DNA from 2 places in the Paenibacillus sp. FSL R5-0908 genome. Region 2 is predicted to be linked to the other one. Evidence: riboswitches for the same ligand, from Rfam matches in the RefSeq annotation. Region 2 holds a riboswitch; the other holds the start of a gene.
What was found. Region 2 has a riboswitch for glycine ahead of MKZ09_RS33470 (amino acid permease). Riboswitches for the same ligand answer to the same signal wherever they lie in the genome.
Positions count from the first base shown of each region.

Region 1: linked by a shared signal. The riboswitch ahead of gcvT (glycine cleavage system aminomethyltransferase GcvT) and the one ahead of MKZ09_RS33470 (amino acid permease) in region 2 are both predicted to bind glycine.

Region 1 is NZ_JBBOUV010000001.1:6,777,732-6,793,224, forward strand. It holds gene MKZ09_RS30875 (stalk domain-containing protein) at 1-1,634, opposite strand, end outside; gene MKZ09_RS30880 (S1C family serine protease) at 1,662-2,759, opposite strand; gene MKZ09_RS30885 (DUF2759 family protein) at 2,888-3,097, opposite strand; gene uvrA (excinuclease ABC subunit UvrA) at 4,089-6,962, opposite strand; gene uvrB (excinuclease ABC subunit UvrB) at 7,409-9,400, opposite strand; gene MKZ09_RS30900 (flagellar motor protein) at 9,580-10,362, shown strand; gene MKZ09_RS30905 (flagellar motor protein MotB) at 10,359-11,189, shown strand; gene gcvH (glycine cleavage system protein GcvH) at 11,618-12,010, opposite strand; glycine riboswitch at 12,289-12,387, shown strand; gene gcvT (glycine cleavage system aminomethyltransferase GcvT) at 12,574-13,686, shown strand; gene gcvPA (aminomethyl-transferring glycine dehydrogenase subunit GcvPA) at 13,793-15,145, shown strand; gene gcvPB (aminomethyl-transferring glycine dehydrogenase subunit GcvPB) at 15,142-15,493, shown strand, end outside.
Region 2 is NZ_JBBOUV010000001.1:7,314,048-7,329,540, forward strand. It holds gene MKZ09_RS33425 (sensor histidine kinase) at 1-68, opposite strand, end outside; gene MKZ09_RS33430 (Lrp/AsnC family transcriptional regulator) at 169-603, opposite strand; gene MKZ09_RS33435 (VOC family protein) at 760-1,224, shown strand; gene MKZ09_RS33440 (class I SAM-dependent methyltransferase) at 1,539-2,198, shown strand; gene MKZ09_RS33445 (sigma-70 family RNA polymerase sigma factor) at 2,423-2,965, shown strand; gene MKZ09_RS33450 (DUF4179 domain-containing protein) at 2,958-4,118, shown strand; gene MKZ09_RS33455 (hypothetical protein) at 4,142-4,795, shown strand; gene MKZ09_RS34575 (hypothetical protein) at 4,837-5,046, shown strand; gene MKZ09_RS33460 (sensor histidine kinase) at 5,153-6,370, opposite strand; gene MKZ09_RS33465 (metallophosphoesterase) at 6,590-7,741, shown strand; gene MKZ09_RS33470 (amino acid permease) at 8,110-9,522, opposite strand; glycine riboswitch at 9,670-9,752, opposite strand; gene MKZ09_RS33475 (AraC family transcriptional regulator) at 10,034-11,932, opposite strand; gene MKZ09_RS33480 (DNA alkylation repair protein) at 11,939-12,646, opposite strand; gene MKZ09_RS33485 (TetR/AcrR family transcriptional regulator) at 12,717-13,271, opposite strand; gene MKZ09_RS33490 (DHA2 family efflux MFS transporter permease subunit) at 13,438-14,874, shown strand.

The DNA of each region.
Region 1 (15,493 bases), 540 kb from region 2:
ACCGTATAATCCACTGAACCCTCGGATTTTGAGTTGATCTGTAGACGTCCTCCGCTGAACCGATATTCAATCGACTGCGTCTCAAAAATATCCTGATAAGGTGTCCATAAACTTGGAATATCAATGGCATAACCGTAGGTTTTGGATACTTTGGTTAATGTCTTATTTTTGAGCGTCTTATAATCATCACTAGCGAGTCGCCCGAAGTTCTCCTTCAGCAGAGCAAAATCAATATCAATAGAGGATATGATGGCTTTGAATTTTGCCTTATCGTCATCTTGCCCAGCAGCTGTTACATATTCAAAATAATAACGATACCCATTTTTGAGTATGAGAGCTTGATACTCTGTAGTAACACCGTTGCCGTAATTTAGCTGTAGCTCATTAATTTGTGCGGATACGCCCGAGATCTCCGACTTGTTGCTGTCTTTCAAAACATAAGCATCCGCTACAAAGTTTTCTTTAGTTTTCGTTTTCAGATCTTCAGCCCAGCTCTCTAGTGTAGAACCAGTAGGTGCCGATGTCACTGCCACACTCAGATGACTTCCCTGCTTACTCTCGTAATAGAGATGTTGATCGTCCTTACTCCAATCTGCGGGAACCTGTAGTGAAATTCCATAGTCCTCATTGTACGCGTCACGCAATCCACTTTTCACCGTAGAAAGATCACGGATTTTTTTGCTTTTAGTGTCAAAAGAAGGCTGGAAAGTGTTAAGTAATCCTGTATATTTAGCAAAATCCTTATAATTAACTGCTTTGTTATCCGTCAAATAAATCTCGTAGAGTCGACCTTCAGCATATAACAGTCTGCTTTCCCAGAGCGCTCCACTGGAATCTTTACTGATCAATCTAGCATAAGGTACCGCGGCTTTGGGGAACGACTCCCGATCCAATATCAACTCCCCACCTGCCTCGACCTCCCGAACCAGCTGTTCCAGCAGCCCTTCCGCATCTACCGCAACCGCCTGGTCACTTACATGAATCTCCACATAATATAGATTGTCCGCACTTGAAAAGGTAGCCACACTTTCATCTCCACCACTATTTCCAGCAATCAGCCCTGAGGGATAATTCAGTGTCCATTGAAAATAGCTGTTTCCAATTTGAGTCTTACCAACATCGCTGTCAATCCCAGTATCCTCTGGCGTATCTTCTTCGTTGTCTACAGGAACTAGGGTAACCATTAGCTCACCCCCACTCCCTTGAGAGAGTGTCGCACCTAACACATCAGCTACAAAGCGAAGCGGTACCATCAGCACATCTGAAACCATCCGGGGCGCTGAACCCAGTTTAACTTTGATTCCATCCTTCCAAGCGATATCGCTCCCAATCGTCATCGCCCCTGAATGAGCACCATAGGTTACTTTTACCACATTGTTCTGCTCTAAGGAAACAGTGCTGCCAAACGTCTTTTTAAAAACCCCAAGCGGGACCATAACCGTTCCGTTCTCCATATAAGGCCGCTCAATAACCACCTTCTTACCATTCACCGTAGCTGAAGTACTGCCAACTTTTAGACTCAGCTGTAGCTTATCTCCTTGTGAAGCTAATGCTGTTTGTATGGGTAATATAGAAAATAGCAGTAATAAGGCCAGCATCGCACAAAATCCTTGTTTTAAAATTTTCAAGCCCATTTACCGTCCCCCTCTCCAGTTTGCTAATCACTCTTCCGCGTGCTCGTCCCCATCCGTTTCATAATCATCTCCGGTTAACAACGGATCACCTTGAGTGAGCACGAGTTTACGGACGACGATATCCCCATCGCTTTGCATAACCAGCCGCACAGTTGCTCCCGGCAGGTAGCTTTTGAACAATTCATTAATATCAACTAGTGAGACCACACGATGCCCATCGATGCTATACAAGACGTCCCCTTCAGCAACCCCTGACTTGAGCGCTTCTGAAGACACCACCTTCGTGACGGACAGCGGGTCCAGCGTTGGCAATCCCACAATCGTAGACCAGCTTGCCTCCAGCTCTAGCCCCAGACTCGGATGCTGCACCTCACCATATTTTAAAAGCTGGTTCATAATATACTGCACAGTATTCGCCGGAATCGAAAACCCCATATTTTCCACGCCCACTGCTGAGTATTTCAGGCTGTTGATTCCCAGCACCTCACCTTTCATATTTACAAGCGGCCCTCCGCTATTTCCGGGATTAATCGCAGTGTCACTCTGGATAAGACGATAAGCCGCATCTACCTCACGGTTAAGACCACTTATAACGCCTACAGTCGCTGAGTTTCGTAGAGAAAAGCTAATCGGTGTTCCGATAGCAATAACCTTCTCCCCAACCACTGTTTTGCCACTCGCTGGAATAAACTTGGCGGGCTTTAAATGGGTGGCATTGATTTTGATCAGCGCAAGATCACTAACTTCATCCAGATATGTTTCTTTAACACTGTAGGTTTTGGAGTCCGAGGTGACTACTATGGCATTTTGCAGATCCTTGATTACATGAGCATTGGTTACAATCCATCCGTTCGATTTCACAATGATGCCGGAGCCATGCGTCAGATTATACCGATCATCCGGGCCACTATTCCCGCCACTCTCGTCTTTGCCGATAATGCCCACAACAGAGGGAGTGATACTTTTAATAATTCCAGGTATCGGATCTTCTGCCGCCGCTTTACTGACCACCTTACTAGTACTATCAAAAGCAAACACCGACTGACTCCATACTCCTGACAGCATTACGCCGCATAGTAATAGACCTAGTCCTTTCCTCGCCAGCTTCTCCCCAATACTCCTCATTCCTCACCAGACCCTCTCTTTGCTCATGGATAAATTTTACATTATATTATTTGAAAAAAGACGCCTTCAATGCGCCCATGGCGTTAAAGGAGTCTTTTGGTGCAAAGCTGTTCAATTTAGTTCTTTCATTAACTTAACCAATGCATCACCATGGCATAGTCAGAGATCACAAAAACCAGCAAGCTAACGGCTCCAAAACCAATGGCAAATTTGTTCTTCTGGGGAGCTTTCAATAGTCGAACAACCCCGACCAAAATCAAGATGGTGAATAAAATCATAAACACATCAAAGGTATGAAATTTAGACGGTCCTTGCGCGGCAACTTCTGCAAGCAGCATAACCTTACCTCCTCAAAAATGTTGTCAAGCAAGATCCAGTAATCCCCATATCACCTTCTATGTTATCGCTACCATTTGGGCGATGCAATAGGTTTTGTAGAAAAATTATGTATTTGTCGTAAAAAATATATTTTATCCCTGCAAAATCCGTAATAACGATGAGATTAATCACTGACAATTAGGCGCAGCTTAGTGAAAAGTGCTGTGAGCCCAATCAACTCTATCGTCATGAAGGTTACAATAGAAACTCCGTTAACTGCTTTAGAGATGAAATAAATTGAGCAGTGAATTGGAATTAAAATTGAAATACAGAACTTAGAACTTAGAACTTAGAACTTAGAACTTAGAATTCTGGGCTCGAATTTAGGTTTTTAATGAATTAGGGAAATTCTCCCTAAAATTGTCCGATTAACAGTTCATTTTGTGGTTATCAGGGAATTCCTCCCTAAAAATCATTAGAAAACCGGCTATATGAATGAATCCACCTAATAATTAGGGACATTTTCCCGGATTTCACCTTTTATGATCTAAAAACTCGGATTTTCAGGGAGGTTTTCCTTAATCTAATAAACAGTTATTTGATAGAGTGATATGAATGATTAATTATTCGGTTTTCAAGGAACTTTTGACCCTAACGTTAATCAATTTACCCGCTAACCCTATCAACAGAATACTCCTCATTGAATCTTACTACGAACATGTCCTACATATGCCTACCTTGCCTATTATTAAATCCATTTTTTCTATAGAATTCGTATAACTTTTGCTAGAAATATCACAACATATATCTATGAGCCGTCTTTCGTAAAATTACCGGATAATCCTACAACGCCTTAAATGGCCTTGACTCCATTCTAGAGGATAAGGTTAGCTGTTCGTTGTTATTTGTTATATATTTCCCCTGTGAAAATTATTGCTTACAACCTACAATAAAAGCCCCGGCAAGATACCGAGGCCTTATTATACATAGGTTATATTACTTACTGTTTATTTAGAGGGTTTCCGCCGTCTCAAGCATAAGCGCTTCGGTCCGCTCTGTATCACGAATCAGAACCGGCTTCAGATACTTACCTGTGTAAGACTCTGTGACTGTAATGATCTTCTCCGGTGTCCCTGTTGCCAGGACGGTACCACCACCGCTACCACCTTCTGGTCCCATATCGATGATATAATCCGCTGTCTTGATTACATCCAGATTATGTTCAATAACAAGAACCGATTCTCCGGAATCCACCAAACGATGCAATACCTCAAGCAGACGACCAATATCATCTACATGCAGGCCTGTCGTAGGCTCATCCAAAATATAAAGTGTTTTACCCGTGCTGCGACGATAGAGCTCAGAGGCCAATTTTACCCGCTGTGCTTCACCACCGGATAAAGTGGTTCCTGGTTGACCAATCTTAATATAACCAAGGCCTACATCCATCAGTGTTTGCATTTTACGATGGATACGCGGGATATTTACAAAAAACTCTGTTGCGTCCTCTACCGTCATCTCTAACACATCTGAAATGTTTTTGCCTTTATATTTCACTTCTAGTGTTTCCCGGTTATACCGTTTGCCTTTACATACTTCGCAAGGGACGTATACGTCCGGCAAGAAGTGCATCTCAATCTTAATGATCCCGTCTCCACGGCAAGCTTCACAACGTCCGCCTTTTACGTTAAAGCTGAAGCGTCCCTTTTGGAAACCACGTACCTTAGCCTCATTTGTCTTGGAGAACAGATCACGGATGTCATCGAATACACCTGTATAGGTTGCTGGGTTGGAGCGCGGCGTCCGCCCGATTGGCGACTGATCGATTTCAATAACTTTATCGAGATTTTCTAGTCCTCGAATTTCTTTATGCTGACCAGGACGCACCTTCACAGCCTTATTCAGCTGCCGTGCTAAACTCTTGTAAAGAATCTCGTTGATAAGCGAGGATTTACCGGAACCCGATACACCTGTCACCGCTGTAAATACACCTAATGGAATCTTCACATTCACATTTTTCAGGTTATTCTCTTTAGCACCACGTATTTCTACCCAGCGATCATCGGTAGGACGGCGTTTAGCAGTAACCGGAATAAATTTACGTCCGCTTAAATATTCACCCGTTAATGAATTCGGATCTTTCATAATCTCTTCTGGCGTCCCTTGAGCCATAACTTGTCCACCATGAATACCTGCGCCCGGACCAATATCAATAATATAATCTGCTGCCATCATCGTATCTTCATCATGCTCTACAACAATTAGCGTGTTGCCTAGATCGCGCATATGCGCAAGCGTAGAGATCAGGCGATCATTGTCCCGTTGATGCAAGCCAATACTTGGCTCATCCAGAATGTACAATACACCCATGAGACTTGAACCAATCTGAGTAGCCAACCGAATACGCTGCGCCTCACCACCGGAAAGAGAACCCGCCGCACGGCTAAGCGTCAAATAATCCAAGCCCACATTCACAAGGAATCCAAGCCGATTGCAGATCTCTTTTAGAATGAGATTGGCGATGGCTGTTTCTTTTTCGCTCAATTTTATCTCTTCAAACCAATGCTGGCAGTCTCCTATTGAAAGGTCCGTAACATCAGAAATATTATGATCATTGATAGTCACAGCTAATATTTCTTTTTTCAGACGTTTACCTTTACATACATGACATGGCTTAGCACTCATAAATCCTTCGATAAATTCACGAATACCATCCGAAGCAGTTTCACGGTAACGCCGCTCGAGGTTAGGGATAATCCCTTCAAAAGCAACCATCGCATCTTTCTTTTGACCGAAATCATTCTCATAACGGAAGCGGACTTTCTCACTGCCTGTACCGTTCAGTAACTTATTCATATGATCAGGTGTCAGACTGCTTACCGGAACGTTCTGAGGAATTTTAAAGTGTTCACAAACCGACTTCAGAAATTGCGGATAGTAATTAGAAGTACTTCCAGTCCAAGCTAAAAAAGCACCTTCTTCAATGGATTTCTCAGCATCAGGAATAAGCAGATCTGGATCGACCACCATCTTCATGCCAAGTCCATCGCACTCTGTACAAGCTCCAAACGGACTGTTGAAAGAGAACATCCGTGGTGCCAACTCTTCAATACTAAAACCACAAATTGGACAAGCAAAGTTAGAACTGAAAAGCAGCTCTTCCTGGCCGATGATATCCACAAGGATTTTACCGCCCGAAAGCTTAAGCGCCGTCTCCAGTGAATCCGTCAGTCGGGTCTCCACATCGTCTTTAACAACGATCCGGTCTACCACAACTTCTATTGTATGTTTTTTATTCTTTTCTAGTTCAATATCCTCAGACAGATCTCTTAGCTCCCCGTCCACACGCACACGTACGAAGCCTTGCTTGGAGATATCTGTGAAGAGCCCTTTATGCTCACCTTTACGTCCTGAAATGATTGGCGCCAGGATCTGCAACCGGGTTTTCTCCGGATACTGCATAATCCGGTCTACCATCTGTTCAACGGTCTGGGAGGTAATCTCAATACCATGCTCTGGGCAATGGGGATGACCAATACGTGCAAAGAGCAACCGCAAATAGTCATAAATCTCCGTAACTGTACCTACCGTGGAGCGTGGGTTCCGGCTTGTTGTCTTCTGATCTATAGATATCGCCGGGGACAAACCATCAATTGAATCCACATCTGGTTTCTCCATTTGTCCCAAAAACTGACGTGCATAAGCCGACAAAGATTCAACATAACGCCGTTGTCCTTCAGCATAAATCGTATCAAATGCAAGCGATGATTTACCTGAGCCGCTAAGTCCCGTCAGCACGACGAAACGGTCACGTGGAATCGTCACATCGATGTTTTTGAGATTGTGCGCCCTCGCGCCTTTAATTACAATATTTTCGTTCGCCAACGGAACCTCTCCTTTAAAAAACTATTTCAACTTTATTTCAAAATATTCTCAAAGCCTTTTCAAAGCCTTTCGCTCCCTCCCAAACCCTCCCTTCCAAGGGAGGGCCCCAAGGGTTGCACCCTCTGGACACCCGCATTTTCTGGAGAAGGAGTATGGTGGGACGTAACTTAGTGACTATAATGCTCAGAGCGCTTATCCCTACGGGACCACTTGGACGTTACCGCACTAACTAAAGCTAGGTACATGCAACTGTCATAGACGTTGCATGGTGCTGTCCCTGCGGGATACGCATAAGTGCCAAGTGCATTTCGGGCGCTGTCCCTGCGGATACGCTTAAGTGCGATAAACATCGCGGGATACGCGACCCTCTATTGATTCAAAAAGAACGGTCTAGGACAGCACCGTTCAATACCTATTTTAAATATCGGTGATGCATTGATGGTTTATTACTCAGCCCGAAGCTCCAGCAATGCGTCGCGTAGCTCTGCCGCGCGTTCAAATTGCAGGTTCTTGGCAGCGTCCTTCATTTCAGCTTCCAGACGCTGGATCAGACTTTGTTTTTCTTTCTTATTCATCTTGCCACCAACACCTGTGAGATAATCAGCTTTAGACTCAGCAACCTTCGTTGCCTCGATGATGTCACGCACTTTTTTATTAATAGTGGTTGGGGTGATGCCATGTTTCTCATTATGGGCAATCTGAATGGCGCGACGGCGCGATGTTTCGCTCATTGCTTTCTCCATCGAATCAGTGATCCGATCACCATACATGATTACACGACCCTCAGAGTTACGAGCCGCACGGCCAATCGTCTGAATTAGTGAACGTTCGGAACGAAGGAACCCTTCTTTATCGGCATCGAGAATTGCAACTAAAGATACCTCCGGTAGGTCGAGACCTTCTCTCAGAAGGTTAATCCCTACCAGTACATGGAACGTACCGAGACGAAGATCCCGCAAGATCGCCATCCGTTCCAGTGTTTTGATGTCAGAGTGCATATAACGAACCTTAATACCGATTTCCTTAAAGTAGTCTGTCAGATCCTCCGACATCTTCTTCGTCAAAGTGGTAACGAGTACACGTTCATCGCGTTCAACCCGGTCACGGATTTCGCTAATCAGATCATCGATCTGGCCTTCTGTAGGCCGAACCTCTATGATTGGATCCAATAGACCAGTCGGACGGATAATCTGCTGCACCATAGTCTCGCAGTGTTCCATTTCATAAGGTCCAGGTGTCGCGGAGACATATATGATTTGATTCACTTTATCTTCGAACTCTTCGAACTGAAGCGGACGGTTATCCAGTGCAGACGGCAAGCGGAAACCATGCTCTACCAACACTGTCTTACGCGCCCGGTCACCGTTATACATCGCCCGAATTTGCGGAAGGGTAACATGGGATTCATCTACGACGATTAACATATCATCAGGAAAATAATCCATTAACGTATATGGAGTTGCTCCTGGCTCCCTGAAGGTTAGCGGCCCGGAATAGTTCTCGATCCCCGAACAGAAACCCACTTCCTTCATCATCTCAATGTCGTAACGTGTCCGTTGTTCCAGACGTTGCGCTTCCAGAAGCTTGCCTGCGTCACGAAGCACGGTCAGCCGCTCTTCCAGCTCCCGTTCAATATTGACTATTGCTACACGCATCGTTTCTTCCTTGGTAACAAAGTGAGAAGCCGGAAAAATGGCGACATGGTCGCGTTCACCGATCAATTCACCCGTTAAAACATCAATTTCAGTGATCCGCTCAATCTCATCGCCAAACAATTCAACGCGAATCGCATGTTCACCCTGAGAGGCCGGGAAAATTTCAACCACATCACCACGTACACGGAATGTTCCGCGTACAAAATTGATATCATTGCGCTGGTATTGAATATCCACCAGTCTGCTCAGAATCTCATTGCGCGGCTTCTCCATCCCAACCCGCAAGGACAATAGCAAGCTTCCGTATTCCATTGGTGAACCGAGACCGTAAATACAAGACACACTCGCTACAATAATAACGTCACGCCGTTCGAACAAGGAGCTTGTCGCGGAGTGGCGAAGTTTATCAATCTCTTCGTTAATGCTGGAATCTTTCTCAATATAAGTATCGGAGGAGGGAATGTACGCCTCTGGTTGGTAATAGTCGTAGTAGCTGACGAAATAGTCTACCGAATTATTCGGGAAAAACTCCTTAAACTCACTTGCCAGCTGGGCAGCCAGTGTCTTGTTATGCGCAATAACCAGCGTGGGGCGATTTAATTTGGAAATAACTTGCGCGACAGTAAAGGTCTTCCCTGTACCTGTCGCTCCCAGCAGCGTCTGGTGCTTCTTACCCTGCCGGATGCCTTGTAGTAATTCATCTATGGCATGAGGCTGATCGCCCTGGGGTGTATACTCGGACTCCAATTCAAAAGTCTTCGTACTGACGACAATATCACTCATTTGCCCGACTCCCCTCTATCGTCTAAACTAGATTAATATATTATAATTGTTGTCTGAATCTTCTCTCTCCATACGACAGTAAAAAATATGGAAGATAAGAATATGTGTTCCCGTTCATTATACAGTGTTGCTTAGATCGATGCAAACCATAATACACAGAAATGTTAGGAGCTTGAAGCATGGATATTACCGCAATAATCGGCCTAGTGGCCGGACTGGCTGCGCTAATCGGCGGCTACCTCTGGGAAGGCGGAAGCCTTTCCGGACTGCTGCAGCTTAATGCAGCTTTGATTGTATTTGGAGGTACGATTGCCGCCGTAATGATCAGCTTCCCGGCAGCTAAGCTACGCTCCATCCCCACCGCTCTGCGCATGGCTTTTGGCCGCAATCCTGAACGTGATGAAGAGAAAGCAGAAGAGCTTATCGCAATGGCCACAGTGGCCCGCCGCGGCGGCGTTTTAATGCTCGAAAAACAAGCGGAAGCACATCCCGATTCTTTTACGCGCGAAGGACTGTTGCTTATCGTCGATGGCACTGACCCTGAGCAGGTAAGACAGATTTTAGAATTGGAAATGGATGCGAAAGAATTGAAGCATGAAAGCTACGCCAAGATTTTTGAAGCCGCTGGCGGATATGCTCCAACGATGGGGATCATCGGTACAGTTATGGGACTCATTAGGGTACTGGGCAACCTTACAGACCCCTCAAATCTAGGTACCTCTATCGCAGTAGCGTTCACTGCAACACTATACGGAGTAGCCATCGCTAATCTAATATTTTTACCCATTGCTTCCAAAATCAAATCCCGCAGCCAAAGTGAGCTGCATAGCATGGAGATGCTGCTAGTAGGCATTCTTTCTCTACAGAACGGGGATCATCCGCTGCTGGTGCGTAAAAAACTGAACTCCTTCATTTCAGACACCACCACAGATGACCGTGCAGAAGCAAGAGGTTTTATATGAGACAAAGAGACCGGCGCAAACGGCGGGTAGAGAATCGAGAAAGCCGTGATCGTTGGATGATTACTTACGCAGATCTAATTACGCTTTTACTTATATTTTTCGTTATATTGTATGCGATGAGCAGCCTGGACACTGACAAATACAATATCGTAACCGGCTCTTTATCCCAGACTTTCAAGTCGAGCAGCACTGTTCTTGAAGGCGGAGATGGTATTTTAGATGCTGGACAGACCCCTGACAACAAACCAGAGAGTACAGATGGGAATGCGAACGCAACTGCAAAACCAAATGACGGTTCTGATGAACAAACGGAGAATGAAACACCTTCAGCACGGGAGTTGGCTTTTCGAGAACAAGAGGCGAAGCTTGCTGAGTTAATGGGTGTGATCACCCACTATGTGGAGGAGAATAATCTCGGTGAACAAATATTTGTAGCCGACAAACCGCAGGGCATAGAAATCACGCTCAGCGACCGTTTTCTTTTTGATGTGGGTAAAGCAGATGTGAAGTCACCAGCCCTTCCTGCTCTTCAGCAGTTGTCTGGCTTATTTAAAGATATCGGGGCAACGATCAGCATTGAAGGACATACGGATAATACACCAGTGTCATCAGCTTCCCGCTATAACGACAATTGGGAGCTATCGGGTGCTCGTGCGCTTTCTGTGCTGCGCTTTTTCTTAGATAATGAAGGACTGAACCCGGACACTTTTCAATATGCAGGTTATGCCGATACCCGACCAACAGCAGATAATACTACAGTAGCAGGCAAACAGAAAAATCGACGCGTAGAGATCATTGTCCTTCGACAGCTTCAAGAGGTGGAATAAAATATAGTTGTTTGCGCTCAGAGCTAAGTTCGGCGGTAGGGGCCTTTGCAATTACCACATTGAGCTAACAAGGGGCTTCATCCAATTTAATTAGGGAAAACCTCCCTGATTATTCACCTATTATCGTATCCAATCGCGGAATGAGGGGATTTCTCCCTGATTATTACTCTTTTTAGTCTGAAATAGTGGTTTTACCGAGATGATTAGGGAGGAATTCCCTAATACCCTAACTCTCACGCTATAATCGTCTAAAATGAGGGAGGTTTTCCCTAATTCCATACTCCACTAGACCCTCAAACCACTCGACTAGGTTTACGAATACTCGCACAATCTACATAAGAAACACAAACAGCAAGTCCCCAAATCACAGAAACTTGCTGCTAAAAACATCACACTTGATCAGACTATTTCCCGTCCCCAATTTCCAATTATTCAGCAACTAACGCGCTATAACCAGCTGCATCTAACAGACCTTTTACAGCATCAGCATATTCTCCATCAACTTCAATCTCAAAAATCCAACCCCCGCCATATGGCTGATCATTGATAAGCTCCGGACTAGCTTCTAATCCATCATTCACCTTGGTAACCGTCCCAGAGACGGGCGAATACAATTCCGATACCGTCTTAACGGATTCGATACTGCCTACGCTGTCACCGGCCGAAATGGTCGATCCCACCTCAGGAAACTCAACAAATACGATGTCGCCTAATAAATGCTGAGCATGGTCCGTAATCCCAACACGTACTACTCGCCCTTCTACTTGCTGTGCCCATTCATGCTCTTCGCTGTAAAGAAGGTTGTCTAATACTTCACTCATTTCAAGCCGCCTCATTTCCAATTTGGAGTTCTAAATTTAGTTATAGCCTAAGTTATCCCGGCTCACAATGTCAATATTACTAACAGGAAATTAAAATTTGTCATTTTTTCGACTTTTTCTTGTTGACAGAGCCCGACTATACCCGTTTAATGGAGACATACAAGAAGAAACGACGTTGTCGTCTTTTTATAGGCAATCGCCGTTTCTCGGAGAAATATAAGGATAATGTATAATGTGAACCATATACTTTCTTATATTTGAAATAAATATAGTTGCGGATGATGGCATAGGGAGAGACTGTCTCACTTGAAGACGGCGCCGAAGGAGTAAGCCCTAACAGGGGTGAATCTCTCAGGCAAAAGGACCTTTGTCGGACGTATCTCTGGAGAGCATCAGACGCAAGGCTAGATGCGTCAGATCACCAACGGGGAAACCTGCAAGCTAGTTACGGCAGGGTAACTCTCAGGTACAAAGGACAGAGCAGAAAGCGATTTGTGCATTTATGCATGATTGCTTCTGCCTGTCCTTTTTTCGTATGTAATCAGTTCAAAGGGAGTGACGACATGGATGCTTTGAGAAGAACACCTTTTTATGATCTCTATTCCGCTTATGCGGAGTCCAGATGCATTGACTTCGGTGGCTGGGAGCTGCCAGTACAGTTTACAGGTATCGTAAAAGAGCATGAAGCCGTTCGCCAGCAGGCTGGGCTGTTCGATGTCTCGCATATGGGTGAATTCATGGTGATTGGGAGCGGTGCAGAAGCCTTTTTGCAAAAAATGACAACCAATGATGTCAGCCGCCTCACAGATGGTGCTGCGCAATATACGCTGCTGTGTTATCCAAATGGCGGAGTTGTCGACGATCTACTCGTGTATCGCCTAAGCGAAGAGCATTATATGCTCGTCGTTAATGCCTCCAACATCGACAAAGACTTCCAGTGGCTGCAAGAGCATTTGACCTCTGAATTCGGCGAAGTCACGCTTACTAATGTCTCTGACGAGACGCTTTTGCTCGCCTTGCAGGGTCCTCTGGCAGAAACCATTCTCGTGGAAGTTACTGATGCTCCTATTTCAACACTCAAGCCTTTCCATTTCATCGAACGCGCCACCGTTTGCGGTGTAGAGGTACTTATCTCCCGTACGGGTTATACCGGTGAAGATGGCTTCGAGATTTACGCTCCGCTGGAAGGTGCAGAAACGTTATGGAACGGACTGCTTGCAGCAGGCGCGCCCCACGGATTAACACCTGCTGGACTGGGTGCACGGGATACCCTGCGTTTTGAGGCAAAATTACCACTGTACGGTCAGGAGCTATCCGCTGACATCACCCCGCTTGAAGCAGGAGTACAGTTCTTCGTGAAGCTGGACAAAATAGACTTTATCGGACGCGATGCACTAATACAGCAAAAAGAAGCTGGCATTCCCCGACGCCTTATCGGCCTAGAAATGATTGATCGAGGCATTCCACGCTCCCATTATCCTGTCTGGGCAGATGGCGTTAAGATTGGTGAGGTCACAACCGGAACACAGTCCCCTACGCTGAAACGTAACCTGGGGTTGGCTTTGCTTGATGCTAATTACAGTGAAATAGGCACAGAGGTTTACGTGGAGATACGCGGTAAGCAGCTTAAGGCTGTAGTGATTAAGGCCCCTTTTTACAAGTATAAACGCCTTTAGCGTCCATATAAGGACGGTGAGCTTTTAAGCGAGAAATAGAAGAATAAAGTATAGCGTGAAAATTGTACTTTCTTATATTTTAAAAAAGCCAAGGAGTGAAACCTTAATGAAGCACCGTTATCTGCCCATGACAGAACAGGACCGCGTAGAGATGATGGAGGCCGTCGGGATTCAGTCTTTAGATGAGCTGTTCTCCGATATTCCTGAAGCGGTACGTTACCAAGGCACTATGCCGATGTCTGAACCACTCGATGAATACGCCCTGCTGCGCCACATGAAAGGTTTGGCTGACCAAAATGCCGACTTTGATTCTCACGCCAGCTTCCTCGGCGCCGGATTATACGATCATCACATCCCTGTGGTCATCAACCATGTCATTTCCCGTTCTGAATTCTACACTGCCTACACTCCGTATCAACCGGAGATCAGCCAAGGTGAGCTGCAAGCGATCTTCGAATTCCAATCCTACATTTGCGAACTAACCGGTATGAAAGTTGCCAATGCCAGTATGTATGATGGCGCTACAGCTTTATCCGAAGCAGCGGTTCTCGCGGCTGGCGCTACCAAACGCAAAAAATTAATCGTCTCCCGTACCGTTCATCCTGAGGCTCGCCAAGTGCTACGTACTTCGGCTAATGCTTGGGGTCTGGAGGTGGTGGAGATTGACTATAAAGACGGTCTTACCGATCAAGCTAAACTTGCTGAAGCTATCGATGAAGATACTGCCGCAGTGCTTATTCAATCGCCTAACTTCTTCGGCAGCATCGAGGATCTTCGCTCGGTTGAGCCGCTGATTCACGCGGTTAAAGGTCTTCTTGTAGTCAGCGCGAACCCAATAGCTCTTGGTGTACTTGAAACTCCGGGCAAACTTGGAGCCGACATCGTAGTCGGTGACGCTCAGCCACTCGGTATTCCAGCTGCTCTCGGGGGTCCAACTTGCGGATTCTTTGCCGTAGCTGATCACCTGATGCGCCGCATGCCAGGCCGGATCGTTGGCCAAACGGTAGACCGTAACGGTAAACGTGGCTTCGTTCTTACACTTCAAGCGCGTGAACAGCATATTCGTCGTGAAAAAGCGACATCGAATATCTGCTCCAATCAGGCGCTGCTGGCTCTCTGCGCATCCGTCTACTTGTCCGTTATGGGCAAAGAAGGCATGCGTGAAGTAGGCGAGCTAAATATTCGCAAAAGCCATTACGCTGCTAATAAACTTAGCGTACTAACAGGTGCTGAACTTGCCTTCTCCTCCCCATTCTTTAACGAATTTGTCGTGAAGCTTCCTGAAGGCAGCAGTGTGACCTCTATTAATTCGAAGCTGCTGAAGAAAGGTTATCTTGGGGGTTATGATCTGGGCCGTGATTATCCTGAACTTGCTGGACATATGCTGGTTGCCGTAACGGAAAAAAGAAGCAAAACCGAAATCGACCAATTCGCTAGCGCACTGGAGGGCTGTTTATGAAACCGGAGCAAAGTCTAATTTTTGAATTAAGCCGTCCCGGCCGTTCGGCCTATTCTTTGCCACTATGCGATGTGCCACAGGAAGAAACCTTGGAGTCCCTGATTCCATCAGGTTTACTCCGTAGCGAACCCGTCGTACTTCCAGAAGTATCGGAAGTGGATGTCATTCGCCACTACACTTCTCTTTCACGTCGCAACTTTGGTGTAGACAATGGCTTCTATCCACTCGGTTCATGCACGATGAAATACAATCCGAAGATTAACGAAGATGTTGCCCGCTTCTCCGGCTTCGCCAAAATTCATCCCTACCAACCAGAAGAAAGTATTCAAGGCGCACTGGAATTAATGT
Region 2 (15,493 bases):
ATGAGGTACGGTATCATCATCTTATAGGTGAACGGAATATACTTTTTCCTGAATAAAAACCTCTCCATACCCATGCTCCCTTGTATCCGAGTCAATGCTAACGTTGTTTTCATCCATTCTACAATGGAATGAAAGCGGTTACTAGATATTGTGTTTGGAAAATGGGCTTTAGAGCAACACCCTGTTTTCCAATATATTTTTCAGACTGATATGAGATTTTGAAGGTCCAAACTTTATAAGGTTGTCTTGGAATTCAGCTAACTCCTCAATCGATGCGGTTTGCACCTTTATGAGGTAATTATATTCTCCGCTAATCCGATATAAATCGGTAACTTCCATAGCATGTTTGCAAAAATCCGTAATCTCTTGGCAATGTTCTGTTTTTAATAGAATAAACGTAGTTGTGCCCCGATCCAGATCTCGTAGATTAAAAGCTGCATGATACCCAGAAATGATATTCCTTTCCTCCAGCTTGATCATTCGTTCTTTAACAGAGGGTTGTGACATCGAAACCTCTTTACTGATTTGTGAAATGGACATTCGGGCATTGTACTGAAGTAATTGCATAATCTTTTTATCAATCTCATCCACAAGTTGTTCCATAGCAAGCGCCTCCTAAACCCATTTTATAAAATAAACTTATTTCGCTAAAATACCTTAAATTTAATAACCATATTACTACAAAACACTTATCTTATATATATCTCATATTTTAATACAACTATAATAAGTATATATTAAAGTTGGGAGCGATTATAAATGAGTGTAAAAGGCCTTGCACATGTAGCAATTCAAGCCAAAGACTATAAAGCAACTATTTCATTCTATATGGACGTTTTAGGATTCAAGCTAGGTCATCATTGGAGTCTGCCATCCTTTCAGATCAAAGAAGCCTCCATGCTGATTTCACCTGACCGCAGAACCTGCATTGAGATTTTTGATAATGATGCAGTCATCGCCGCTCAAGGAAAAAAAGCCTTGTCTGATGAAGATATAGCGCACGGAGCGTTATTACATCTTGCCTTCTATGTAGATAATGTAGAGGAGATGTATCAAAAAGCCCTTGCACATGGCGCAAAAGCTTTTATAGCACCGGATTCTCTGTCTCTGGGCGAACCGCCTCTTCTAATAAAAAACGCGATCATTCACAGTCCCAATGGAGAAGTTATCGAATTTCTTGAAGAGGTTGATTTTGATATGTCCAGCAAAGTTCATGTAGAATAAACGCTAGGGAGGGTTATGAATTATAAAACATACCATTCTCAGTAAAAAGTCGCTTTTCCTCTTAATTTTTTTGATATTTCTTATAGGAATCTACTTTTTATTCTTTGGACTTCCGTGGAAGTCTCTGGCTTTAAAAAAGCAATTTGAAGTCTATTTAGAAGATAAATATCAAATCGATTTCCAGCTGGGTAAGATGGACTTTGATTTTATTCATCGCACTTATCTTTCTTATGCCCATCCAGTAAATGATCCCACTCTGATTTTTTATGTAGGTCAAGATATTGAAAGCAAGGAAATTCAGGATCTTTATCCATATGAAGTTAATAAACGAAATGCTGAGAGAAAGTAATAGAATTCGAAGCCTGCTTCTAGCAGTTGAAGAAGGAATGATAGTATTGATCGTGATTCAAGTCATCGCTTGGCTCATCGCCTTCGCAGCCTTGTTATCCATGGTGTCGATTGTGCTGGTGAGCTGGAGGAACGGGATATCGCCGATGCCTACGTCAAAATCTGTACGCTCGGCTGTTGCCGTTGAGGTGAATCGGATTCCGGGATATAGCAGCATTGTGGAGGCGGGATCGGGTTGGGGAACACTTGGCATGGATGTTATTCGCCAATGTCCAGGCAAAAGGCTGACGGGCATTGAAAATTCCAGTATTCCCTTGTGGACATCCCAGCTGCTTGCTAGGTTCGACACACGTATGCTGCGAGCAGACGAAGGCCAGAATCTGCTCCACGGAAGGCTTCATTATGTACGTGGGGATATTTATAGCAGCTCTTACGAGCATGCGGATATTGTTCTTTGTTACTTATTTCCCGGAGCGATGAAACGGCTTGGGGACAAGTTCAAGCGTGAGCTACTGCCGGGCGCGGTGGTCATTAGCATTTGTTTTGCCCTTCCAGGCATGCAGCCTGTCCGTACCCTAACATGCACGGACACACTGCGTACCAAGATATATGTATACAATTTTTAATTCAGGATTACCCCACTACTTCTTTTCAGATAAGGTGGTAATTCTGGATTTTTTTCAGTTTATCCACTTGAAACTCCCCTTGCCAAAAACAATGAATTGCACGGACTTTATACCACTACCGAGGTAAGTGATTTGTCCAGGAGAATGAATTTTATCCTAAATATAACTTTTTGGATGTCTTCTCCATCTAATTATACAGAGGGCCCTCAAGGAGGAAAAATCATTTGCTGGAAAACGAACTGGATATCAAAAAAGCGCAGAAAGGCGACCACGAGGCGTTCACACGTCTTTTCAGGCAACTGGAATCCCAGTTGTACAGATTAGCCAAAACCATTCTGCTAAAAGATGAAGATTGCGCGGATGCTCTTCAGGAAACAACACTGAAGGTGTATAAAGGGTTGGCCAACCTCAAGCAGCCTAAGTTTTTTAAAACCTGGGTTATACGCATCCTGATTAATGAATGCAATCAGTTACTTCGTATGCGAGAACGAACTATAGCTGTGGCGGAAATTCCCGAGGAACCGGTCGTTTCCTATGTGCATTTTGAAGATTCAGGCAACGTAGACCTGCAAAGCTTCATTAATCAGTTGGACGAATCCCTGCGGCTTGCTATCGTGCTTTTTTATTATGACGATTTATCCATTAAGCAGATTGCAGATGTGCTCGACATCTCCGAGGGAGCGGTCAGGGCACGACTTCATCGCGCACGGAGATTGTTGTCCAAACAGATACATCCTGTGCGGGAGGAGGGTCTTGCTAATGAATAATAACAATTTAGAAAAGCAGATCAGGGAGCTAGGGAAAGCTAATATACAGGAGCTTCCTCCTTTACTACGATCACGGCAGGATTCGATTTATGCATCGCTGGCCACCATTGTCCAGGATCCTGTGGAAAAGGAAAAGAAAAAGCGGATATATCCAAAAATCACAGCTGCTGTGACTGCGGCGATATTGTTAAGTGTTATGCTAACGGCTATCTATCCGCCTACGTTGGCCAATGCGCTCAAGCAGCTTCCCTTGATAGGCGGTATTTTTGAACGGGCAGATGATATAGGGTTACAAGCGGCCCAGCGTCTGGGACTGACTTCCCGTCTAAACAGCAGTGATACCCATGAAGGGATCACCTTGTCTGCCGAAGAGGCTGTATTTGATGGCAGCCGGTTGGCATTCTCGGTGAAGCGTGAGGGAGAAAAACTGGAAGGTAAGCTAGCCGGAGTAACGATTGGAGCGGATGGGAAGCCTTTTTTAGCGAAAGGTGCAATAACCTCTGCAGAAGTAATGATCGACGGCGCTTCCCTGGAGCAATTTTCAGATGGTCTCTGGAAAGCTATGCCGTTTCTAAGCTGGATAGAAGGTGCGGAAAGCAACACAGCTATTTTTAGACTAGTGGATTCCTCGAATTCCGGAATCTCCAACAAACCTTTTCCTGATCGATTTGTATTGACTGTAACCCTTGGCTTAAACGGTATGGATGAACCGTTTGTTCTCCAAATTCCTGCGCGGAAGGCTACGATCAATAAAATTTCCACACCTGACATACGCGCACAAGCTGGAGGATGGAGTTTGATCCTGAAAAAGCTGGAATATAGTCCATTAACGACACGCCTGTCGCTCATGCTGGAACAGGATACAGACGAAGATCATGCAGCATTGAGTTTAGTGGGCTTTGAAGTAAAGGATCAACAAGGACAGGTGCTGAAAGATATTTCACAGAAAGTCCTCTCGACTTCCAATAGGTCACTTAATGTCGATTTGCTTACTGAGCCATTTGAGAAACACCCTAATATGCTCACAATCCGTGGCTATCTTTATGAGTTTGAGAACCCACAAAGTAAGAATGGAGCATTTAAAACAGACAGTTCTGGAAAGCCAGTGAAGCATTATATTGACGGTCTAGAGATAAACGTGCTAGTTAAATAAAAATTAAGGAGCTTGATAATATCATGAAAAAAATGACTAAGAAGATGTCTGTAATTTTAAGTGCTGCTGTATGCCTAGGAGCGTTGGGAATGCCAGCTTTAACTCAAGCATCCAGTGCCCAACCCGCTGTTGAAGCTTCCCTGAATACAACAAAAGTGGCCGATTCACACGATCAGCTTACTTTAAAGGGCAGTGCGCAGTTTGATGGTAACTATATTAAGATCGACCTGAGCCGTGAGGGATCGCTATTTTCAGGAATCCTCGCAGGAGTAACTTTAAATGATAAAGGTGAGCCCTATCTTGCAGAAGGTACTATTGTGGGAATAGACGCCAAGCTCACTCAACCAGGAGGCATTGATTTAAAAACACCACGCTGGATCAGTGACGGTGATGCCAACAAGGCGGTTGTTGTATTGCAGACCGAATGGCTAACTGAGCAACAAAAGGCAAACCTGGCTTCCTCTGAATTGAGTATCCATGTGAAGCTTAACGGAATCGATGAACCGTATGTACTTAAATTTTCTCTCAAGCAAGCAGGATTAGTGCGTAACATTCAGCTGCCTGCTATAAAGAAAGACAACCAATTTGAAATCAAAACCACCCGTGTTGCTGCGGGAGAGACTTCTGTGCGTATCGCTTTAGCGGTTAAAGGGGTTGCACCCAAGCACAGGCTTTAGGATATGACATTTATGATAATCTGGGAAATGAATTAGAATTTATTGCAAGGGATTCTGTTGCAGCAACTCAAAATACGGTTTCTGAAGATTTATTGTTCGAAGCGCCTAGTTCAGCGGCAGAATATCTGATTATTAGACCGTATCAAGCCGTATTTGAAAAGGGCAACACCGGGGCTTATAAAGTAGATGCCAAAGGCAATGTAGTTAAAAATTATAACAAACAACTGGAGATCAAAATCCCTCTAAAATAATCGTTAACGCAGCAAACATAAACATATTTATCTAGGAAAAGGGGATTACCTCTCCGGCCGAAGGCTTGAGGTAATCCCCTTCTTTCAACAGAAAGAATGTTCCGTTTTACTGGTCATTTATAGCTAAAAAGCGGATAGTAGCTGTTGTCCCCTTACCTTCAGAACTACTATAGTAAATTTCCCCGCCGTATTTTTCTACGATATTAAAGCAAATCATTAATCCTAAGCCTGTTCCATTACTTTTTAATGAATAAAAAGGAGTCCCTAGCGACTTAACCTCAGCTTCCGACATCCCGCTTCCTTCATCGATGATTGTTATCTCAATAAAATTATTGTTCCTATTCGCCATAATAGAGACAGATTTACCAACATCCGAAGCCTCTAAAGCATTTTTTATTATATTAATAAGCAGCTGCTTAAATTCAATTTTATTAATAGAGATCTTGCAGTCTTCTTCTACATAGGTAACAATTTGATTATCAGATAACATTGCGTAGGAATGGAGCAATCCTGTGACACTCTCAATAACATCCTTCACATCTACTTTTTCTAGTTTTTGTTCTCCATTTGGCTTTGAAAGGGTTAGAAATTGCGAGATAATCTGTTCTACTGTGTTCAATTCATCAATCATTAATTTAAATTTTCTTTTCATAGGATCATCAAATGAAGGATCCTCATCAAAAAACTGCAAAAAACCTCTAACCACTGTCACTGGATTTCTAATTTCATGCGCAACGGCAGCTGTTAATTGCCCAACCATCTTTAAACGCTCAGATTGCTGTAATTGTTCATAATAAAGCTGCTGTTTTTTCATCCGTTTAAATGATATTTGAAAAATGAAAAATAATAACACTTGAACCGCTATTATATTAATGAAATTCCCTAGAATATCATAATGTAAATATGTATATAGATCCCCTCTATCAATCAAGAGGATATAACCAAATGTAGTTACCATCAGTATTCCATTTATAACGAAGGAAAAATAGAACAATTTTAAATCAAAAAATAGAATAGAGAGTGCAGGAATAAGACAAATGAGGATATAGGTAGTCCAAGTTTGAGGATATAAAAAGAATAGCGTATAAAAATACGCAAATCCAAATAGAATGATAATCTTTCTAAAAGTATGTGTCTCATGCTTAGGGTAAATCCATAAACAAACCGTTAGAAACGCCACACATAAAAAATGAATGATATAACCAAAATCAATCCCATCTAACTCTAGAGTAGATAGTATTAATCCAAACATCATAAGAACGATGATCATTAACATTAATATGTAATAGGTTTTTCGATTCACCCGACTGTAGAACTCTCTCATGAATTCACCACTTTTAAATTGATTTTACCATTACGATAGTGATCTTACTTGTAAACTTATTGTCGAAATAAGAATTATATCAGCTGAAATAGTAATAAACAATAACTGAAAAACCCAGTAAACTCAATACCTCATTTAATTTCTGAAATTAGTAATTATTGCTATAATCATTGTATTAACTTTAGTTCTTATATCTAAAGTACTAGGATGGTGTACCCTATGGTATTTGCATTTTTGTTTATATTCGCTATGTACGCGGCAACTAACTATTACATTGCGAGAAAGATTTTTAAATGGCTGCAACATATATTTTCAAATATAAACGGGATCATATATGGAGTCATCTACAGCTTATGTGCATTAACAATCATTATTAATTTACTATTGTCTTCTTCAGCTATGACGACCGATTCAAATATTGTTAATTTTATTGGTCAATTCGGAGACTATTGGATGGGGATCTATTTCTATTTATTCCTGCTATTGATCCTTTCAGATGTAATCTTACTAATTAGTAAGTGGATTAAGGTCCTCCCTTCTCCTACACCAGCACGTGTTATTTTTCATACAAGGTCCGTAGTATTAATTCTAGTCATAGGATTGGTGTCCTATGGGATTTATAATGCGAATCATTTAAAAGAAGTCACCTATCCGCTCCAAATACATAAAAACACTTCATTAGATCAGTTAAATATCGTCCTGATCAGCGACTTACATTTAGGCTACGTAAATGATGTAAAGTTTATTGAAGACGTTGTTGATCGTATTAATGGACTACAGCCGGATATGGTGTTGATGACAGGAGATATATTTAATGGTAACTACTATGCGCTCTCTAATCCTTCCAAAGGAATAGAGTTATTAAGCACTATTCAGTCAACCTATGGGGTTTATGCTTGTTTAGGTAACCATGATGCAGGACGCTCATACGATCAGATCGTGAACTTTATAGATAAGAGTAATATCAAACTTCTAAATGATGAGCATGTCGTTATTGATAATCAATTCGTTGTTGTGGGTAGAAGGGATTCCTCACCGATTGGTAATCAAGGGAACCCCAGAGCGATTACTTCAGAGGTGATGAGTGACATTGATACAAATATGCCCGTTATCGTAATGGATCATCAACCAACCAATAGGATTGAATACGCAGATGACGTTGATTTGATACTTAGCGGACATACGCATCAAGGACAAGTATTCCCTGCAAATCTGATCACTAATGCTATGTTTACAGTAGATTATGGCCACTATCAAAAGAATCCAAACAGCCCTCACGTCATCGTTACATCTGGTGCAGGGACTTGGGGACCGCCATTACGAATTGGCACGAATAGTGAGATAGCACTGATCAAAGTGGATTTTAAATAGAGGAGATTTTTTAGACTGATTAAAAAAGCGGCCCGCCTATGGACGAGAAGTAACGTCATAGACTGCCGCTTTTTTTTGCTCAGCAACATAAAAAACATGGAAGAATAACGGGAAAGACTGGAGTAGCATCTTACTAAACTTCGCTAAAAATGCAGCAACTCGTAAGGATTGGATACAGGAATAGAAAGAGGATTTAACAAAACAAATTGGCAATATCCCCAGTGAAAACAGATTCCAAAATGCTTCCACTGCCAGCCTGAGCGAGTTTGTGGGAGATATCAAGGATATGCTTACCCAAGCAGGATTTAAGAATAGTGGATTTCTCTGACTGCCTATCTAACTGTAATATCAGCAAGCACCTTCATCGACTAATCATGCCGGATCTCCGTGTTAGTCCGAATACCTTCGAGACGATCTCTTGGATCAAGCGTTATTCTTTCCCTCTTTCTTCTATTTATTGAATACAAAACAAATAATAATATAAACCATAAAGGCGTCAACAATAAGGCCGGACGAGTTTCATCAGCAAATAGCATAATTATGAGTATGATTGCAAACAAGGCTAGAACAACATAATTCACAAAGGGTGTAAACGGTGCTTTGAATTTTGATTTGGCCTGCAATTCCGGCTTCGTCTTTTTATATCGCAAATGGCATATTAGAACGACGCCCCAAACCCAGATGAAACAAATGGCACTAATCGTTGTTACGATGCCAAAAGCCGTCTCCGGAATCAGCTTACTCAACAAAGCGCCTACAGATAAGACAAGCGTGGATATAAATAAAGCATTACTGGGTACATGATTTTTATTAAGCTTTGCAAAGTTGGCTGGAGCCTGGTCATTTCTGCTTAGATTGTATAGAATCCGGCTTGTTGAGAACATCCCGCTGTTACAAGCGGACGCAGCTGATGTTAATACAACGAAGTTAATAACCCCCGCGGCAATCGGAATCCCCACTAAACTAAATGTTTTAACAAAAGGACTTTCTGCCGGGTTTAGTTCTGTCCATGCGTTGATGCATAATAAGGCAATAATAGCACCCACGTAGAAAAATAGAATTCGTAAAGGTATTTTATTAATCGCCGATGGGATAGTTTTTTCTGGATTAGAAGTCTCTGCTGCCGATACGCCCACCAATTCCACACCCACAAAAGCAAACACAACCATTTGAAATGAAAGTAAGAACCCTGAAATCCCGTTTGGAAATACTCCCCCATGTGCCCAAATATTACTGAGCGCAACCGTTCCGGTAGTTGTTTTGAATCCAATCACCAGTAGAACTACCCCGATGGCAATCAATGCGAGAATAGTGATTACCTTAATTAAAGCAAACCAAAATTCCAATTCGCCAAAGCTTTTTACCGTCAATAAATTGAGTCCTAATAAAATAATTAAACAAATGACTGCGGGTATCCATTGCGGGATATCAAACCAATATTGTACATAGACCCCGACAGCTATAATATCGGCCATAGCCGTCATGATCCAACAAAACCAATAGGTCCATCCGGTTACAAACGCTGCCCGCGGTCCAAGATAGTCTTCGGCAATGTCTGTAAAAGATTGATAACCTGCTTTAGACAACAGAAGTTCTCCCAATGCCCTCATTACAAAGAAAATAGCGATACCCACGATTAAATAAGCAAAAATGATCGATGGTCCTGCCAGCTGTATAGCTTTACCTGATCCTAAAAATAATCCGGTACCGATGGTTCCACCAATTGCAATGAGCTGAACATGCCGATTCTCTAAATCTCTCTTTAATTCTTGTGCTGCCATTTCGAACTCCCCCTTATGTGAAAAAAATAACAAGTAAAAATGATAACAAAAAAGAGATTGGATACGCTCCAATCTCTTAGGTCTAAGAATAATAAATAAAATACATTCCTTTATTCTGACGATGATCAGAATAACAAATGAATTATCTAGTACTCTTCTGTCCTTTTGCCTGAGATTGTGAACCCTTCGGCGCCGGGGGAATCTCCCACGGTCTCTCCAGAAGCTGCTCCTGCTATAGTGTGATCCATAGCAATCATAGCTTGCGAATTATTTAATTGTTATGCCGCTAACTTCATTTTTAATATTTTTCAATACTAATCATTGTCAAATATTTTGTCAATAACATTAATTACCGCTGAATTTAAATGCATAATACGCGAATATCATGCCTTGCTTCGGAAACATCGCAACCAACAGACCAAGATTGGCTGATGGTTAATATGAAAAAAGGGCTATCTCATTGTAGAATTCTACTCCTGAGACAGTCCCTTTATGTTTGAAACACACTCAATTAGTGGCTTGTCAGCCAATCCGCCAACTCTTCTGTCTGACTCAGAATAGCTATTGGATCCCAGTAGCCGGAACGATCGCTTGTCCAAAGAAATACGTGATCATTTTTGACTGCTGGCAGTGCGCCCCAGATCGGGTCGGCTTTAAGTTCATCCAGCTTTTTTGAGTCAGAGGTAAGAATGACATAGTCACCGGCATACTTTGGTAAGACCTCAGCAGAGAATGAAGCCCAGCCCGGATCGGCCATTTCGGCGGCGATATCCGCGGGAGGCTTAAATCCCAATCCATTATAGATCGGCTGTCCACCTTTACCGAAGTCTGTTCCGACGGCCATCAAGCTGTTTTCAGACCATTCAATAATGGAAAATGTGCTGTCTGCAGGCACAACCTTCAATACGCTCTCCTTGGCACTGGCCATACGGCTGTCATAGTCTGCAAGCCAGGTTTTTGCCTTATCTTCTTCACTAAGCAGCTCTCCGAAATAAGCCACTTCCTCATGTACCGTTTTTAGGGAAGCGTATGGAATAACGACCGTAGGTGCGATTTTTGACATCTGCTCATTTAGCTCAGGATAGAAATCATCCATTATAATCAAATCAGGATTTAGCGACAGAATTTTCTCTACATTTCCATTCCCGTCCCCTATATTCTCAACGTCTTTCAAATACTCCTGAAAATATGGATTTTTAATATGATGTTCGGAGGTTCCGATAGGTGTAATGCCAAGCGCAATTAAGCTGCCAAGGTATTCGCCTGCAACAATTCTCTGGGGATGAAGGGGGATCTCCACCTCACCGTTAACCGTTTTAACGATTCTGGTCTTCGGCTGCTGTGAGGCAGCATTTTCCCTAGCCCCGTTTGTACCACATGCGCTCAGCACCAAAATGAAGCTTAGCAGCAGTACCGATGCCAGCGTAGGCCTTGAATGTTTAAACATGAATGAATCTCCCTCTTGATCAAAATGATACTGATAATCGTTATCAATATAATCAGTATAGTGAAATGATTCAAGGGCGACAATGGAGGATTCTATGTTTGTGGCAGGACTATCTTCTAGTTTGTTCTTTCTGGAATGCAATTCTCTATAGCTAATCGGGGAAACTCCCTTGTACTTTTTGAACAGCCTGCCCAAATAACTAGGGTCTTGATAACCGACACCCACTGCAATTTCCTTCAGCGTAGCATCTGTTTCCAGCAGCAGTGCCACCGCTTTTTCGATGCGTACCTTAATTAAGTAATCAATCGGGCTAAGTCCAGTACGGATTTTGAAGTAGGAAGATAAATGGGGGACGCTATAGTTCAGGCTTTCCGATAATGATTCCAGCGTAATGTTATCCGTATAATGTTCATGAATGATGTCGGCGACTCGGGCGGCCAGATCGCGCTTAGTCGTATTAACCCCTTGCACTGACATTTGATGGAGTAGCTCATACACAAACTGATGGAATAAAGTGCGAACATGCAACCGCGCAAGCGGCTGCTGCTTTCCCCACTCCTTAAACATTTCGCTCACTATACGATACAACGTTACCGAATGGTCAGGCGTTATGCTGTACGAATGATCAAGGGGTTGAGCACCCTCGTATAGCGTAGCAATCTCTAAGGGTAGTGAGGGATGCATACTCACTTTATAATAAATGCTATAGTAATCCAGCCCTTCGCTGCCTGCATCAATGTTGAGCACAGTTCCTTTGCCTACGTGAAGCACTGTAAAGCGCTGTAAACGATGAACTTCGCTTCCCAGATTAACTGTAGCATTACCGCGAATCGACATAAGAAACAGCCTTGAGGGGACGTAATAGGAAGGTATAGATTCGCCAGGTCTATGGGTCATCCGACGAATATCAACTACTTTGCAATTGGCGTGATTCCATACAGCCATAAGATCATTGATGTCCATCACTGACTAACACCTTACATGTTTTCGTTTGAAGCCGAGCTGCGATTTATCAACTGCCTTTTGAATATTAATTGAAGCATTCAAAATCTTGCTTTTTGCACTACTGGTATGGACTTCCACCGGGCCAACTTCCTTTGCAATCTCAACCGCTTTATCATGAAGCGGCAGATAGGATACGCCCACAGTGTAAATGAAATTGTTCATTGCGTATTTCGTTCGCTCAGGAGCATCATGAATCGTATTTTTAGCAAGCTCCAACATAGCGGCTAATTTTTCTGCGGAAAATTCACTGTCCGGGCGATTTCCGAGCAGCCAGCAGTAACAGTTCCAGCCCGCCGACATTTTCAGCTCTATCTCACTTGCAATCCATTTATCAGAAACCTCTTGCGCAATATCCGTCTCCGCCAACGTTACTGCCACCACAAAGTCCGATAGCATATAGAAATAAGCCCCAGCAATCCACCGTTCAAAATCCGACTCGGTCATTGCTTTAGGCTCCGCGATCACCCCGGCAAAATACATAGCGTCGTAATTTCCCGTAGCATAAAGCTGCTCGGCCAAGGGTTGATTATGTTTTATTTTTCTGAAGATAGGCTTCATCTGGCCTGTGGCCACACCAAAAAGCGGTTCGTGCGCGCCATTGGATAGATATATTTTCTTGGTGCGTTCCTTGCCGAGAGCTTCAAGCTCTTGCATGACCGTTTCTAAATCCATTGTTCGCACTTCCTTTTTAATGAATATTGGCTAGGGACTCAAACTTTACTTGAATATATCATAAAAGCCCTTATAAATACCTTCTTTTATACATCAGGGTAATTTGCCCCGCTATGTATTCAGCGCTATATTGGTTGCCATCCTTAATCCACCACATAATAATCCCCAGTAGTGAGGCTGCAATAATATCAACGGAGACTACCTCCTTAGTAGAGTCAATGTTCCTCATGTTTCTTCGTTTATTGACAGTACTTTTTAACAGGTTGGTCAAATGTTTTTTGAAGCCTTTATGCTCAATCAATACAGCAAAAACTTTCCGGTATTCATAAAAATAATTTAAAAAGGTGACCAGCTGCTCCTGTTCGTTGTTGCTCTTCATTTGTAATAGCGGTTCAACCTTCATGGATAGGTCATCGAAGATTTCATGTACGATCTGCCGCAATAAATCGTTAATATCCTCATAATGCAAATAAAACGTTGCGCGATTTAGTTCCGCACGGTTGGCGATTTTTTGGACGGTCAATTGCGAAACCTCCACATTATCGGCCAATAATGAAAATACAGCGTTCTTAAGCATCTTTTTTGAACGAATAGCTCGTGGGTCAACTCTTTTATGTTCAGTCATTTCATCCCTCTATTATCGTTAAAATGGCCTTTCATCAACTAATTTGCCTATTCTGTCGATTAGTCGACATTTTCAATAAAATTGCAAATAGGAATACTATATAAATCCTGATATGATTTATTTTATTGACACTATGTCGAAAAAGCAATGAAGAGAGGACTGCAACATGCAAGAAGACACTAAGAAAATAAATAAAGGGATCTTACTAACCATCTTAATCTTTGGTTGTTTCTTATCCACACTCAATCAGACGCTTTTAAATGTCGCCTTAAGTAGTCTGATGGATGTTTTTGATGTCACGGCAACAACCGTACAATGGATTTCAACAGGATTTATGCTGATCAACGGGATTTTGATTCCGATTACGGCCTATTTAATGAAACGTTTTACAACACGGCAATTATTTATAAGTGCCATGTCATTTTTATTAATCGGTTCTATACTTTGTGCAGCAGCGCCGAGCTTTAGTCTACTCTTAATCGGACGGATGATCCAAGCTGCCGGTACTGGCATTATAATGCCGCTCATGATGAGTGTTGTGCTGGCGATCTTCCCCGTTGAAAAACGTGGCAGCGCTATGGGACTGCTTGGACTGGCGATGATATTCGCTCCGGCTATTGGGCCAACGCTCGCGGGATTTGTTGTCGAATACCATTCTTGGCGCTGGTTATTTATCGGGCTTATTCCACTTGTCCTCATTGTAATAACTTTGGCGTTGAAGTATTTAGTGAATGTATCTGAGACGTCTAAGTCGAAGCTTGATGTGGTAAGTGTGCTTTTATCAACCGTCGGATTTGGCTTAATTTTATACGGCTTCAGTAGTGCAGGCAGTAAAGGCTGGGATGATGTAATCGTAATCCTGACCTTAGGGATTGGAGTCGCGGTAACAGCTGTATTCTGTCTTCGACAAATCAAATCGGATGATCCACTGCTAAACCTGTCGGTCTTCAAAAATAAAGTGTTTACGATGACATCTCTTATTAACGTATTAATCACAATGATGATGTACGCAGATATGATCTTATTGCCTATTTATCTGCAGAATGGTCGCGGGTTTACAGCATTTGATGCAGGACTACTATTGTTGCCGGGGGCACTCGTAAATGCGTTCATGTCACCCGTCACCGGTAAATTATACGACCGTTTTGGTGCGAAACCGCTGTTCATCATTGGCCTACTGTTTATTATTCCATCTATGTGGGCGGTAACAGATTTATCTGAATCGACCACGTATACTTATCTAATGATTCGTACCATTGGCCTGCGAATTGGATTAAGCTTCATTACTATGCCACTCAATACAGCCGGACTAAATGCATTGCCCAAACAACTCGGCACTCATGGTACAGCTGTGAACAATACTGTTCGCCAAATTGCCGGGGCCATTGGTACTGCTGTCGTAATTACAATTTATACAGTGCAGGCAACAAGTCATGCTACTACAGTGATGCTGAACAATCCCTCCACTACTCCTGAGATTCTTAAATCCCTTACATCGATTCTTGGGGCAAGTGACGCCTACTACTTCATGATGATTTTATCCGTTGCCGCATTTGTTATAACACTATTTATGCCCACGAAAAACAATATTTCTGATTTATAAATGGAATATATTAATCAATAATAGAATAGGTACCTTTTAGTTAATAATTCCGCCCTAACTCAGGATTGGTCATTTTCCCTTTTTTCTTCTAATTGAATACCGGATAAAAAATAAAATAAACCATAACACCAGAAGAACGTAATGGCCATCGACACGTCGGATGAAAAGATGGAACATATAAAGCAAATTGGTGCAGACAAAATTCTAAGCACATAAAAAATAGAATTGGCAAACTTTTTTTCAAAAAGAAATCGGCAAAGATCATGGCATCGTTTGTAAAGCGGTTGCGAAAAAAAGAATTTAAACAAGTCTTATCTTGCCATTTTTTGCGACGGAACCTGCGTCATAATTGAGCTGCCTCCTGAATTCATTGATATTCCAACTCTTGATACGGTACAAAGTTAGTCGGTTTGATTAATAGCACTCGCAAAGATTTATAAGAAACATTACAATTCGTTGCGGAAGTAAAATTCAATGGCCGATTCATCTTTGACATGACAAATTAATAAATTATGTTATCCAAAATTGAAAAAGAAACCCGAAAGAATACACGCTCAAAAAAGCGTTTCTTTTCGGGTTTTTTTATGATTAAAACTTGCCCTATTTTGTGGTCACCGTA